4 regions of the Sinanaerobacter sp. ZZT-01 genome follow, and region 1 is predicted to be linked to each of the others. Evidence: a T-box and tRNA genes for the amino acid it is inferred to sense, from the RefSeq annotation. Region 1 holds a T-box; the other regions hold tRNA genes.

Region 1 (3,778 bases):
TACTGTAATCTCCTACGGAGACTACACGCACTCTTTCACCGTATTTTTCTCCAAACAACGCCATCGCACCTAGTTTTTCTGCTTCTTTAATTGGCATTTCTTCACATTTAACTGGTATAAATTCAATGATTTTTTTATTGATTTCTTCTTCAATTTTTTCAAGAGTCTCTTTTGTTATCGCTTCAAAATGAGTAAAATCAAAGCGGAGCCCTTCTGCGCTGACGCTGGAACCTTTCTGCTGAATGTGATCTCCTAAAGTGTTCTTCAATGCTTTTTGCAATAGATGTGTCGCCGTATGATTACATGTAGTCTTGTTTCGATTCTCAACTTCTACGGATACATCAAGAGTCTCTCCTACACAAATCTCTCCGCTTTTCACCAGTGTCTTGTGTAAAAAAACATTTTTAACTCGGCTCACGCCTAAGATCTCAGCATGACATGCCGCACTTTCTGCACTACCCTTATCACTGGCCTGTCCTCCGCTTTCTGCGTAAAATGGAGAACAATCAAATACGAGATGTCCTTCTTCTCCTTCCCTCAATACGTTAAGTGAAGTTTTTCCAGAAAAAATACCTACTATTTTCGCTTTTGCATAAAGTGTTGTATATCCGATAAATTCAGTGTCCGGTAAATCGACATATAAAGAAGAATCGTCTGCCCATCCCGCATCTGTTTCCGATTTTCTCGCAGCTCTTGCCATTTCCCTTTGATGTTGCATATGTTGATTAAAACCATCCAGGTCCACTTGTAAATCAGCTTCTGCTGCAATTTCCTGCGTCAATTCAAGTGGAAATCCATACGTATCATATAATTTGAATGCTTGTTCCCCAGAGAGGCATGTTCCGCTCTTCTGTTTCGCATCGTGAATATAGTCATTCAAAATTTGATTTCCCTGATCAATCGTCGTGCTGAATTTTTCTTCTTCTACAGATATAACTCGCTGGATATATTCCTTCTTTTCCTCAAGCTCCGGATATGCACATCCAGATGCTTCCATTACCTTTTGAGACAAATCCGCTAAAAAAGGGCCCTCTAATCCCAAAAGCTTTCCATGTCTTGCCGCTCTGCGAAGAAGCCTGCGAAGTACATAGCCTCGTCCTTCATTGCTTGGCAGAATCCCATCGCCAACCATAAAGGTAACAGACCGAATGTGGTCGGTAATAATCCGAATGGAAACATCCGTCTTAGCCTCGCCATTATGATAAGCAACACCGCTGATTCGAACTACCTCATCCAGTATAATTCGTATGGTGTCTATGTCAAAGATCGAATCGACGCCCTGCATGATGCAAGCTAAACGCTCCAAACCCATTCCGGTATCTATATTGGGATTTGCAAGGTTTGAATAGCTGCCATCTTCTTCTCTGTTAAACTGTGTAAATACATGATTCCAAAATTCAATATAGCGATCGCAGTCACACCCTGGCTTACAATCCTCTTTTCCGCATCCATATTCTTCTCCACGGTCAAAATAAATCTCCGAGCATGGGCCACATGGACCTGTTCCAATTTCCCAAAAATTGTCCTCTTTTCCCAAAGGTACAATTCGCTCTTCCGGCATTCCTATAATGTTTTTCCAAATATTTCGTGCTTCTTCATCTTCTTCGTAAATGGTCGCCCAAACACGTTCTTCCGGCAGTTGTAGTTCCTGTGTAATAAACTCCCATCCCCAGCGAATTGACTGTTCTTTGAAATAATCTCCAAATGAAAAGCTCCCAAGCATCTCAAAAAATGTGCCGTGACGTGATGTAATCCCTACATTTTCGATATCTCCAGTTCGAATACATTTCTGACAAGTAGTCATTCGTTTACTCGGTGGTGTGTCTATGCCAGCAAAATACCGTTTTAACGGTGCCATGCCAGAGTTGATCAGTAACAAACTTTTGTCTTTATCTGGAACCAAAGGAAAGCTCTTTTTTACGTAATGTCCCTTTGTTTCGTAAAAATCTTGAAATTTCTTTCTGAGTTCATTTAAACCTATTTTTTCCATACCATAACCTCCATCAACAAAAAAATAAAAAAACCTCATCCCACATAGGGACGAAGCTAATTCGCGGTACCACCCTAATTACCTCGGTAAAGGTCTCTCATTCCAGTAAGGCTCCAAGGCAGCTTCCCAATTCCGCACACAGAAGGCTCACACCAACCCTTCTTCTCTTTGCTGTACATAAAAAAGGTACTCATCCTTTTCATTGCCTTTTTATTTACATTTTATCAATAAAATTATAATCAATTCCTCTTTCAGTGTCAATCTTTCTCAAAAAAATTATTATATTTAAACAAAAACCCTATTTTTTTCTTTAAAATAGGGTTTTTGTTGTCATCAATTACAGACTTTTAGGTGTAATCATTTTGATTTACTAATCCATCATGGAAATGTCATTCAAACGATCTCCAATTTCTTGGACTAAGTCATTTAATTGATCGGCTGCATTTCTTACATTTTTTTGAATTTTGCGTTGTGTTCTCGGTGTCATCTTTTGATAAAGCTGCATACCTGCAATTGTTCCAGCGACTCCCAATCCAATCCCATACGTTAAATTACGATTGTTCATTAAACTCATTCCTTTCTATATAGAATAAGTTTAGGTTTCCCTTATCAGCTTTTACTTATTCGCAGGATAGCAGGAATGACGGTAGTCCAAAAATTGTTTTTCAGAAATAGGTTCCGGCTCACTTCCATTTATTTGCAAAGCATAAAAGTAAAGTTGTGCTACATCTTCAACATAAGTAATTTTTTGACGTGCTTCTTCACTGTTTATACCACCTGTTAAAACACCATGATTTTTTAATAAAACGACATCTGCAAATTGCAGTGGTTTTTTTATTCCTTCTGCCAATTCCTTGCTTCCAGGTAAAAAAACATTTGCCAGCTCCGTTTTCCAGCCATAAAAAAAGGCTTCAAAAGCAACCGGCGATATTTTTCTTCCGCTGATTGCAAAAGCAGTTGCATAATGTGAATGAGTATGCGCTACTGCAAAAAAATCTTGACGTGTTTCATAAGCAGCAAGATGCATTCGCCATTCACTAGAGGGTTTATGACCGGATATATTTTCTATTACATCTCCGTTTTGATTTAAAACAGGCAAATCTTTTAAATGAAGTGCCTTTCGTTCTAATCCGGAAGGTGTAATAACCATAAATTTTTTCTCTCGGTCAATTGCGCTAAAATTTCCGGATTTGTTTTTGCAAAGTCCATCTTTTTCCGCCCGAACCGCTGCATGAATCACTTCTTCTTTTAATCTCTCAAGCATAGTCTTTCTCCTTAGTTTATAAAAAAACTGATAATATTCTACTGTTTTTGAGAAATAAATCCCCCGCCGATTAGACGGCTTTCCATGTAAAAGACAATTGACTGACCTGGAGTTGCTGCTCTTTGCATCTCTTCAAATTCTGCTCTCACCATACCATTCTCCGCTTTGTAAATTATTGCTTTCGATGGTTTAGAAGCATAGCGAATCTTAGCTAAAACAGATATACCATTGTATTCCTCCGGCATTTCTGCTTCTTCCTCTTGAATGGAAAAGCGACAATTTTTTGCATAGATAGTTTTTTGAAATAAGTCTTCATTTTCACCTAATACCACTTGATTCTCAGCTTCATCCATTCCAATCACAAACATTGGTTTTCCAAAGGTGATTCCAAGCCCCTTTCTCTGCCCAATGGTATAATTTATGATTCCACTGTGTTTTCCTAAAATCGTTCCTTCTTTATCTACAAAATTGCCTGGTTTTCCGGTATATCCATTGTGATTTAAATAGTCAATATAGCTTCCTTC
Region 2 (3,778 bases), 1.4 Mb from region 1:
AGCTATTACGCACTCTTTAAATGAGTGGCTGCTTCTAAGCCAACATCCTAGTTGTCTATGCAGCTCCACATCCTTTTCCACTTAACTTACATTTTGGGACCTTAGCTGTTGGTCTGGGCTGTTTCCCTTTCGACTATGAAACTTATCTCACATAGTCTGACTCCCAAGTATAATACTGCGGCATTCGGAGTTTGATAGTCTTCGGTAACCGGTGAAGGCCCCTAGGACATTCAGTGCTCTACCTCCGCGTATCTTTCCTTGAGGCTAGCCCTAAAGCTATTTCGAGGAGAACCAGCTATCTCCGGGTTCGATTGGAATTTCACCGCTATCCACACGTCATCCCAGCCTTTTTCAACAGACATGGGTTCGGTCCTCCATATCCTTTTACGGATACTTCAACCTGCACATGGATAGGTCACCCGGTTTCGGGTCTACAGCATACAACTCATCGCCCTATTCAGACTCGCTTTCGCTTCGGCTCCGGTGCTGAACACCTTAACCTCGCTGCATACCATAACTCGTTGGCCCGTTCTACAAAAAGTACATGGTCACTTGCGCTCCCATTGCTTGTAAGCATAAGGTTTCAGGTTCTTTTTCACTCCCCTTCCGGGGTTCTTTTCACCTTTCCCTCACGGTACTATTCTCTATCGGTCACTAGGTAGTATTTAGCCTTGGGGGGTGGGCCCCCCTGCTTCCCACCAGGTTTCACGTGCCTGGTGGTACTCTGGTGCCACTCTTTACTCGATTCATTTCGTCTACAGGACTCTTACCTTCTACGGTCGGCCTTTCCATGCCGCTTCGACTATCAATCTTGTAAGTGATGAGTGGTCCACAACCCCGGATAAATCCGGTTTGGGCTCTTCCCCGTTCGCTCGCCGCTACTGAGGGAATCGATGTTTCTTTCTCTTCCTCCGGGTACTTAGATGTTTCAGTTCCCCGGGTTACCTTCTCTATACCTATTTGATTCAGTATAGGATACTTGCGCATTACCACAAGTGGGTTGCCCCATTCGGAAATCTACGGATTAACGGTTATTTGCACCTGCCCGTAGCTTATCGCAGCTTGTCACGTCCTTCTTCGGCTCCTAGTGCCAAGGCATCCGCCTTATGCTCTTATTCACTTGACCTAAGTGAATCGTCCACTGAGTAATGTGGACTTATTTTTTACTATGTTAAAAAACTTAGTAATTCTGGTTTCTCGGTTCAATTAATTTGAAATTGTAGTAAATACCCAGTCAGCTTCTCTTTCACTTCCTCTTTCGATTCCATGCTCGAAAAGACTGTCTTAGTTTTTACTTTATTTTTTTGCCTTTGTCTTACTTGCTTGACTATGTTCCGCCGTAGAATTCTACAAACTAAAGTTTGTGAATTCCTGACGAAGCACGTTCTAACATTTCCTACGGAAACGTAAGACAAGTGCACTTCGATTTCGTCTTAATTTGAATTTTAAGATTTACATTGTTCAGTTTTCAAGGTACGTTCGGTTACTTGCGCAACCTATTTCTCTGTATAACAATACAAAGTGGTGGAGAATAAGAGGATCGAACTCTTGACCCCCTGCGTGCAAGGCAGGTGCTCTCCCAGCTGAGCTAATTCCCCATACTAGTTTGCTTCATTTCTATTGTAAATGATAAGCAAACGGACACAACGAATCTACAAATCTTCGATTTGCACATTTCAATTGTTTTATATAAACTCATAGTGTAGAAATTGTAGTCTCCTTAGAAAGGAGGTGATCCAGCCGCACCTTCCGATACGGCTACCTTGTTACGACTTCACCCCAGTCATTGATTTCGCCTTAGGTAATCTATTTCTCGACCAACTTCGGGCGCCCCCAACTTCCATGGTGTGACGGGCGGTGTGTACAAGACCCGGGAACGCATTCACCGCGGCATTCTGATCCGCGATTACTAGCAACTCCAACTTCATGTAGGCGAGTTTCAGCCTACAATCCGAACTGGGACCGGTTTTAGAGTTTTGCTCTTCCTCACGAATTTGCTTCTCTCTGTACCGGCCATTGTAGCACGTGTGTAGCCCAGAACATAAGGGGCATGATGATTTGACGTCATCCCCACCTTCCTCCGAGTTATCCCCGGCAGTCTCACTAGAGTGCCCAGCCGAACTGCTGGCAACTAATGACAAGGGTTGCGCTCGTTGCGGGACTTAACCCAACATCTCACGACACGAGCTGACGACAACCATGCACCACCTGTCTCCTCTGCCCCGAAGGGAAGCCTCGATTAAGAGACGGTCAGAGGGATGTCAAGTCCTGGTAAGGTTCTTCGCGTTGCTTCGAATTAAACCACATGCTCCGCTGCTTGTGCGGGTCCCCGTCAATTCCTTTGAGTTTCACACTTGCGTGCGTACTCCCCAGGCGGAGCACTTAATGCGTTAACTACGGCACCGAAGGATCGCTCCCCCGACACCTAGTGCTCATCGTTTACGGCGTGGACTACCAGGGTATCTAATCCTGTTTGCTCCCCACGCTTTCGTACCTCAGTGTCAGTTACAGTCCAGAAAGCCGCCTTCGCCACTGGTGTTCCTCCTAATATCTACGCATTTCACCGCTACACTAGGAATTCCGCTTTCCTCTCCTGCACTCAAGCCATGCAGTTCGTAAGGCTAACAATGGTTGAGCCATTGCCTTTCACCCCACGCTTACATAACCACCTACGTACTCTTTACGCCCAATAATTCCGGATAACGCTCGCCCCCTACGTATTACCGCGGCTGCTGGCACGTAGTTAGCCGGGGCTTCCTCCAAGGGTACCGTCATTTTTTTCTTCCCCTTGGACAGAGCTTTACGACCCGAAGGCCTTCCTCGCTCACGCGGCGTTGCTGCATCAGGCTTGCGCCCATTGTGCAATATTCCCCACTGCTGCCTCCCGTAGGAGTTTGGACCGTGTCTCAGTTCCAATGTGGCCGATTACCCTCTCAGGTCGGCTACTGATCGCTGCCTTGGTGAGCCGTTACCTCACCAACTAACTAATCAGACGCAGGCCCATCTCATACCGATAAATCTTTGACGAAAGTGTCATGTGACACTCACATGTTATGAGGTATTAATCCCGGTTTCCCGAGGCTATCCCTCTGTATGAGGCAGGTTGCCTACGCGTTACTCACCCGTCCGCCGCTTTCCTCTCACTCATTCGACCGAAGTTTCATTCGTGAGCTTCTCGCTCGACTTGCATGTGTTAGGCACGCCGCCAGCGTTCATCCTGAGCCAGGATCAAACTCTTAATCAATTTGGTATCTAAACGTTCCTTTCGGAACCTTCAAATCTAGCTCAGCTAAACGCATTGCGTTTTGCTTGGTTTCATTTTCATAATTGCTCGAACCCCTAACAAAATTCGTTTCACAAATTTTAGTAGGTGTCGTACAGAAATCTCATCAACTTTAGTTGATAGAGATTTTTCAGTTACGAATCTGAAATTATTGTTTTTAAGAAATTGTACGAAGATCCATCCAATTTATTGAATGTTTCTTACCAATCTTTTGCAGATTGTTTTTGTACTTAAGTCTTTTTCGTCTCTGTCAGTTTGCACTGTTTCGACGTTTGAGATTTATTTAAAAATCTCTTGACTCAATTTCTACACTATGGAGTTTTCAAGGTTCATCCCTTTCTTCTTTTATGCCGAGCATACTTTCCGAAAGGTCTCAGACTGAAAAATGTTTCAAATTCTTTTGTCCATCTTCTTCGTCCGATGCACTATTTTCAAGTGCTGCTCCGTGTTGACGGAACTTTTTTAGTATAACCCATTTGCTTGTCTTTGTCAACA
Region 3 (3,778 bases), 1.0 Mb from region 1:
ATGCCTCAAATGCTTTTGCACTCTTTCCTTCCATAACAACGGTGATCAGAACTGAAAGAAAAATTGCAGCAAAGATTCCAATGCATTCTAAAAAATCTGCCTCAGATCCAGTAGAAGCGCGTATTACATTAACAATAAGTGCAATTATTCCCGCCATAATCAACATCAGGATCATCGGCTCTCTAGATGCCCCCGCAATACGCTTAAGCAAGGATTCCGGTTTTTCTTTAGTCAGTGTATTATCTCCATACTTTTCACGATTTTTTGTTGCTTGATCATTTGTTAAACCAGATCGTTCATCGGTATTTAACTTACAGACAAGCTTGCTTTTGTCTTCTTGAAACTCTAACAATGTCTTTTCTCCTTCTTTTAAATTTTGACTCACGAAACAAAAAGAAAACTTTTCTCGTCTCGCTAACATCGTCTGCGATATTCCTATACAATATAAAAAACTCGTGCATAGCCGTACTATGCACGAGTTAAAAAAAAGACCATGCACAGCTAAATGCTATACATGAGTCTCGTTTATTAAGGCAAGCCAGACCAAAAAAGGTCAGTATGTTGACTTGACACGCAAAATTCTGCGCAAACTACTCCCTCACGAGTAAATTAAATTGTCTGTTCATTATGCCATATAGGCTATAATTTGTCAATCTATTATAAAAATAAATCCGACTTCCTTTTATGCGCAAAAAAATTATCCGATCTCCCTTATCTATTTATCACATCAGCCACATTACCTTCATACCTTGCTACCGTTCCACTCATCAGTTCAATCCCCAGAACGCCATCAAAACTCTTATCTGGTACATTCCATTTATACTGCACTGTGGTTTTTCCAATACCAAAACCTTTTTCACCAGTACTGTCATTGTCATATGCTGATGCCACTCCAACTAACTCTCTTTGACTAAAGGTCTCTGTTCCTCTCGGGGTAAGATAAAAGAAAATATAATCAACATCTCCTTTAAATTGTACGTGAATCCGAGTATCATCCTTTAAAGGAATCCAACCGTTATCATCCACCGCAATTTCAACACTATTCTCATCTTCTAAAGTAACATTTATAAGTGTTGGAACCTTTTCCGTTGTTCCATCTTTATCGGTGCAGCCACACATAATAAGTACTGCCACAGCCAAGAAACAAAAAATCTTTATTTTCATCCTTCTTCTCAATTTATAACTCCTTCATCCTCATACGAGTGATGTATAGAAATCTACTGCCCCTCTAATTTCATTTTCATCCGGATGCCCTTTGTTGATCCCACCCATCAATTTTAACGGCCCATACGTGTCATACCCGCAGCAACCATATGAACCGAGAGAAATACACCCATTCGCTTCTAAAATCCCACATATATTTTTTGAATAATCTTTGCTGTTCTTCCCACAAGAGTACAAGAAAAACACCTTTTTTCCCGAAGGAACAGAGCGTGCTAGAGATGTTATCTTCTTGTAGAATTTCCCAAATGCAGCCCCAGACGCGAATCCAATCATGTCGTAGCGTTCATAAGGAATGGAATTGGTTTTTGTTGCATCTACCAGGTCGACTTCGTTTTTTTTGGCAATTGCATCCACCAGTATTTTTGTGTTCCCATGATGAGTCGATTCATATACAATAACAACTTTCATTCTTGTATCCTCCTATATTATAATTGTGTACTTGCAGCACTTACACTTCATTCTAACAATTATTGAGCTTCTCATTCTTTGCTGTTTTGTGAAATGAAACAAAAATCATTCATCAAAAGTCACTCATTAAATGTTTCCTTCTATTTAATATAACAGAAAGACTTCCGATGAACAACAAGAATCGTTACCATAAAGATATCGGTTTCCTTCGAAGAAACTCTTCAAATATCACTTTATTTCAACATTAATCGCTAATTTGCGATATACTTTAATTAAAAAATCTTTATCTTCAAATACTCTCTTGGTCAAAGTTGCGATTTCTCTAATAAAAAATATTAGAGCTCAAATGAACTCTAATATTTTTGGTGGAGAATAGGGGGATCGAACCCCTGACCTCCGCATTGCGAACGCGGCGCGCTCCCAGCTGCGCTAATTCCCCTTATTTTACGTTTCCTATCATTTACAATGTCATTATACTCCTGGGATTAAAATTCTTCAATCGCAATTGCATCTTTTTAATTTATTTATACAGCTTCCATCAATCATATCCTCAAAATGTAAAAACTTCTTGACATTATTTTGCTGATCTGTTATATTGAAAATGTCAAAACAATTATACATTATGGAGGTGTCAAACTATGAGAAAAATGGATGAGATGGAAACAAAAATAGCTTTAGATTCTATTAAATGGGCCTGGTCGTTTACCGTTATTGCATTGTTTATATGGGGCATATATGATTTTATAAAACTCGGTAATATTACGTTACCGTTTTACCTTTTGATAATTCAAAATATTGTTTATTTTTTTGCTACGCAAATCTCTAAATGGAAAGCGGGAGATAAAAGCGGAAAAAAGATCATCATATGGTATCTAACTGCAGTTGTTGTGTGTCTGATTTTTTTTGGCGCTATTCTTTTCTTTTTAGAAAGATAAGGTGCTACCATGAAAAATAAAATTAAAGAATTGCGAAAAAATATGGGGTTACGGCAAGAGGATATTGCAAATGAATTAGGAGTAACTAGGCAAACTATAAATGCTATTGAAAACGACAAATACAATCCAACACTTGAATTAGCCATGAAACTTGCAAGATTACTAAAAACGTCTGTTGAAAACATATTTGAGTTACCAGACTAAATATAAATAATACTTGCTTCAAGTTTACCACATATAAAAAGTCATGTATGAGGATTTGATCTCATACATGACTTTACGTTGTTTCATTCGTACAAAATAGATGTGATCTTTATCATATAATAATACGATATCATCCCGAAGTTATCATGACGGTTATTTTACACTTCCTTTGGATGAATCTAAATGAAAAGCTTAATTTAATACTTCTGGATTACAAACGTAACCGCTTCACTTGAATCCGCACCGTTGCTAGGTTCTTCAATATCGAACATTTCATCGTTAATGCCAAGGATGTTGATCTGCAATGGGTAGCTTTCCATAATTATGCCGTCATAATAGATCGTTACGGCATCACCTACGTTGAGTGTTTTGCTGTAATCGGCAATATTGATACGAACGGCATCTCCAGAGCTACGGATCTCTTCACCTTCATCGGGTGTCACGATTGCTCCATCCCCATCAATGCTGTCAATTTTGCCTTTGAACTGCACAACATCAAACAAATCAGTACCATCAGTGATTCCGTCTTCCAGTGCTGGTGCTGTTATAGGCATTTTCAACCCGACTTGGCTGTTTAGAATGGGTTCTTTCAAGTCGGTGGCAACAGAGGCATAGGCGGTTAAACTGAGACACATAACGCACCCGAGAGTCATTAACAAAATTTTCCTATTTTTTTTCATTGTTATTCTCCTTTTCATTTTAAGCATTTTGTTTTGCTCATATCTTTTAGATGCGTCTAGCTTTGCGTTTTGTTGGCAATTTGTCTGTATTTCTAAAAAATACGATTAAAGCTGTTGCCGACAATAAAAAGCATATACCGAGCACAATAACCCACGCATCAATTATTGGCGGTGCTGGAATATTGACGGACGATTCCATATCCATTTCCGGGATTTCAATGTATTCTGTATCAAATGCACGAATCAGCTTATAAGCAAAGCCTGTGCCTAGCATGATGACAAACGTAGCCATTGTAGAAAGCGCAGTACGCAGTTTCTTGATGGACA
Region 4 (3,778 bases), 1.3 Mb from region 1:
CAGCAGCTGTTTCTCGAGAAGGGATATGAGCACACTTCCATACAGGAAATTATCAATGGTCTGGGCGGCCTTTCCAAAGGTGCCGTCTACCATCACTTCAAATCCAAGGAAGAGATTTTCAATGCAGTGGGTGACCGATTCAATAAGCAAATCATCAGAGAATTGACAGCCATTCGGGATGATTCCAGACTTACCGGTTACGAAAAACTGAAAAGGATATTTTATCAATCGCTTTCCAGCGCAGACCGTGACATTGTTTTTACAGTAGCACCAAATATGTTGAAACATTCAAAATTGTTGGCCATGCAGATGCATGAAATCTTTTCGGATGTTGTGCCGCACTATGTCCAGCCTGTCATTGAGCAAGGCGTATCAGATGGCTCTATTCTCACAGAGTATCCAAAGGAACTTGCGGAGGTCATCACTATGCTGACGAATCTTTGGCTTAATCCGTTAGTGATTGAAACGGATGTGGATAGTATGGAAAAGCGGGTTCGCTTTTTCAATTCGATCTTAAAGAATATGGGAATCGAGTTGCTAGATGAACAGATGATAGAATCTTACAGGAGATACTGCGCTCTCGTGAATCAGAAACCCAAATAAAATGAATGCCCAATAAAGGGTTTCATTTTTTAAATTTATACATACCAACGTTTGGTATTTATCAAGGAGGAACTTACATGAACACAAAACTATTTCATCGAGATTTTTTAATGGTTGTAATCGGCCAGATCATTTCTCTGTTTGGCAACAATATCCTTCGTTATGCGTTGCCGCTCTATCTGCTTAACAAAACCCATTCCGCCGCACTGTACGGGCTTGTTATGGCGCTTTCTTTTCTGCCGATGCTACTACTTTCACCAGTCGGTGGTATTGTAGCCGATCGAGTAAACAAGCGGAACGTGATGGTATGGCTGGATTGCTTTACCGCAGCACTGATGCTATTTTACTCACTAAGCTTTGAGAGCCTCCCTTTGGTGCCTTTACTCATCACCGTCCTGATGCTGCTCTATGGCATTCAGGGCGCATATCAACCCACAGTGCAAGCATCATTGCCGGTGCTGACACCACCCGACAAGCTGATGGCCGGAAACGCCGTTATTAACATGGTAAACTCACTGTCCGGAGTAGTAGGTCCTGTCCTGGGCGGACTGATCTTCGGATTTTACGGAATAAGGCCGGTTTTGTATCTCAGCATTGTCTGCTTTTTCTTCTCTGCCGTTATGGAAATCTTTATTCACATTCCCTTTGAAAAGCGAGATTCTGAGGGGAGCATACGCTCTCTCGTCGCTTCCGATCTGCGGGAAAGTTGGCATTTTATCCGTCATGAGCGTTCAGAAATTATACGGCTAGGTTTTCTGCTCTCCGCAGTCAATATGGTCTTTTCGGCACTGATTATTGTAGGTCTACCCATCCTCATCACCAGCCATTTAGGATTTGACCAAGCAACCGGAAACCGCCTTTACGGTTATGCCGAGGGTGCACTGGCGGCTGGCGGGCTATTGGGCGGACTGCTCTCAGGCATGGTTGGTCATAAGCTAAAAGCAAGCCACGGAGCAAGGCTGCTCTTCTGGTGTACGGCGTCGCTATTCCCAATGGGCCTTGCACTTCGACTACCAATCGGTTCAATGACAACATATTTTCTTATTTCCGGCTTTTGTGTAATTATGATGGTGATTTCAACGATCTTCAACGTGGAAATGATCACCTATCTGCAAAAGATTACACCTGGTACCCTCACCGGAAAAGTCATGGCTTTGATCATGTGCCTTGCCATGTGCGGTAATCCGATTGGACAGGTGATATACGGCGTGTTGTTTGAATTCCTTTCAACCAACGTTGATTGGATTTATTTTGGTGCATTTGCAGCCTGCCTTGGCTTGTGCACAGTGTCCCAAGCCGTGTTCCATCAACTGAGTGATACGGTAATTGCATCCTAATAGCATGAAATAAAGTAAGAATAAGCTACCAGGCTACGTCCGTGATTTATTCTAAACGATTATCAAACCAAACTATTCATTCATGGTGTAGTAATATATAACAAAAAGTTCGGTAAACCGTTGATTTCTGATTTCCCGAACTTTTCCAGTGGTGGAGAATAGGGGGATCGAACCCCTGACCTCTTGACTGCCAGTCAAACGCGCTCCCAGCTGCGCCAATTCCCCTCATATTCTTTTCTATTTACTAATATAGAAAAATTTATCTATTTTGTCAATACATCTAATCGGACATTTTCTTTTAATAGTCATCTTCTTATTCTACTTTTTATTCTTTTATCAATAAGGTTTTTATCGTAATTATTTCACGCTTATGGTAAAATATGATTTAATAGTTATATCTGATAAGAAAACCGTTTTTATTGAGGGGAGATATTTTTTGCTTTTTTCATTAATACTTATTCCATTTGTTGTTTCATTTTTTATTATGATATCCCATCGATTTATTAAAACAAAACTGGGCTGGACAGCACTTCCGGTTCCAATTGTGCTGTTTTTATTTTATCTTGCAATGCTGCCACGAACCCTTTCAGGTGAGACCATATCAACAAGTTTATCTTGGATTCCTATGTTAAAAATTACACTTTCTTTTGAAATCAACGGTCTTTCACTATTTTTTGCACTTCTCATCAGCTTCGTTGGAATTTTAGTAATCCTGTACTCTATATACTATTTATCCGAGCGAGAACGCTTGGTTCACTTTTATGCTTTCCTGCTCCTATTTATGGGGGCGATGTTGGGCGTTGTTACTTCAAACAATTTAATACTGCTATACTTTTTCTGGGAGTTGACAAGTATATCCAGCTTCCTTTTAATTGGCTTTTGGTTTGAGAAGGAGCGTTCCTGCTATGGCGCTCAAAAAGCGCTGCTTATCACTGTTTCCGGTGGATTTTGTATGTTAATTTCGTTTATTCTTATTGGAAATATAGCCGGTACCTTTGAAATCAATGAACTAATGAATTCCTATGATTTGATCCGTCAAAGCAGCCTCTATCCGGCCGCTTCTATTTTACTGCTAATCGGTGCTTTTACTAAATCTGCGCAAGTACCCTTTCACATTTGGCTTCCGTCCGCAATGGAGGCTCCAACACCGATCAGCTGCTACCTGCACTCTGCTACTATGGTAAAGGCCGGGATCTTTCTCGTTGCCCGTTTCACACCACTTCTTGGAGATACCGTATTGTGGAATACAACAATTACCTTTGTCGGCCTTATTTCTCTTCTTTTTGGCTCTTTTACTGCTCTCAGTCAAAAAGATTTAAAGGCTTTGCTTGCTTATTCCACCATAAGCCAATTGGGTCTTATCTTATGTTTATTCGGTATCGGTACTAAAGCCGCAATCTTTGCTGGCTTATTTCACCTTTTGAATCATTCTGCTTTTAAAGGCAGCTTGTTTCTTATGACCGGAATGGTAGATCACGAGACAGGAACAAGAGATTTGTCACTGCTTCACGGACTGGGAAAAGCCATGCCTTATACGGGTATGATTGCTTTTATTGCATCATTTTCTATGGCAGGTCTTCCTCCATTCTCAGGTTTTTTAAGTAAAGAACTTTTCTTTGAGGCTGCTGCGGAGGCTCCGTCTCATGCCTTTTCCTTCTTAGGAAGCTTTGCCTACATCATTCCTCTGATTGCAGTCTTAGCGAGCCTTTTTACATTTGTATATTCACTGCATCTTTTCAGTGCTGTTTTTCTTGGTAAGGAAGTCTCTTGCGTCACTCCAAAAAAACCACATGAAGCACCGATTGGTATGCTTTTTCCTACAATACTTTTGGTTCTTT

Evidence for each region. The T-box of region 1 lies ahead of alaS (alanine--tRNA ligase). A T-box ahead of a tRNA ligase gene usually reads a tRNA of that ligase, here a tRNA-Ala.
Region 2: it encodes a tRNA-Ala, which carries the amino acid that the T-box ahead of alaS (alanine--tRNA ligase) is inferred to sense. The anticodon was not compared.
Region 3: it encodes a tRNA-Ala, which carries the amino acid that the T-box ahead of alaS (alanine--tRNA ligase) is inferred to sense. The anticodon was not compared.
Region 4: it encodes a tRNA-Ala, which carries the amino acid that the T-box ahead of alaS (alanine--tRNA ligase) is inferred to sense. The anticodon was not compared.

Annotation. Positions count from the first base shown of each region.
Region 1 is NZ_CP141728.1:2,848,769-2,852,546, reverse strand. Features, by position in the region: gene alaS (alanine--tRNA ligase) at 1-1,990, opposite strand, end outside; T-box leader at 2,034-2,202, opposite strand; gene U5921_RS13815 (hypothetical protein) at 2,361-2,555, opposite strand; gene U5921_RS13810 (class II aldolase/adducin family protein) at 2,607-3,254, opposite strand; gene mnmA (tRNA 2-thiouridine(34) synthase MnmA) at 3,293-3,778, opposite strand, start outside.
Region 2 is NZ_CP141728.1:858,334-862,111, forward strand. Features, by position in the region: rRNA gene U5921_RS04300 (23S ribosomal RNA) at 1-1,126, opposite strand, end outside; tRNA gene U5921_RS04305 (tRNA-Ala) at 1,523-1,598, opposite strand; rRNA gene U5921_RS04310 (16S ribosomal RNA) at 1,725-3,244, opposite strand; gene U5921_RS04315 (hypothetical protein) at 3,657-3,778, opposite strand, start outside.
Region 3 is NZ_CP141728.1:1,804,742-1,808,519, reverse strand. Features, by position in the region: gene U5921_RS08700 (calcium-translocating P-type ATPase, PMCA-type) at 1-352, opposite strand, end outside; gene U5921_RS08695 (hypothetical protein) at 712-1,176, opposite strand; gene U5921_RS08690 (flavodoxin) at 1,195-1,632, opposite strand; tRNA gene U5921_RS08685 (tRNA-Ala) at 1,996-2,071, opposite strand; gene U5921_RS08680 (hypothetical protein) at 2,271-2,567, shown strand; gene U5921_RS08675 (helix-turn-helix transcriptional regulator) at 2,577-2,771, shown strand; gene U5921_RS08670 (hypothetical protein) at 2,969-3,424, opposite strand; gene U5921_RS08665 (sigma-70 family RNA polymerase sigma factor) at 3,498-3,778, opposite strand, start outside.
Region 4 is NZ_CP141728.1:1,527,033-1,530,810, reverse strand. Features, by position in the region: gene U5921_RS07360 (TetR/AcrR family transcriptional regulator) at 1-603, shown strand, start outside; gene U5921_RS07355 (MFS transporter) at 681-1,940, shown strand; tRNA gene U5921_RS07350 (tRNA-Ala) at 2,090-2,165, opposite strand; gene mbhE (hydrogen gas-evolving membrane-bound hydrogenase subunit E) at 2,377-3,778, shown strand, end outside.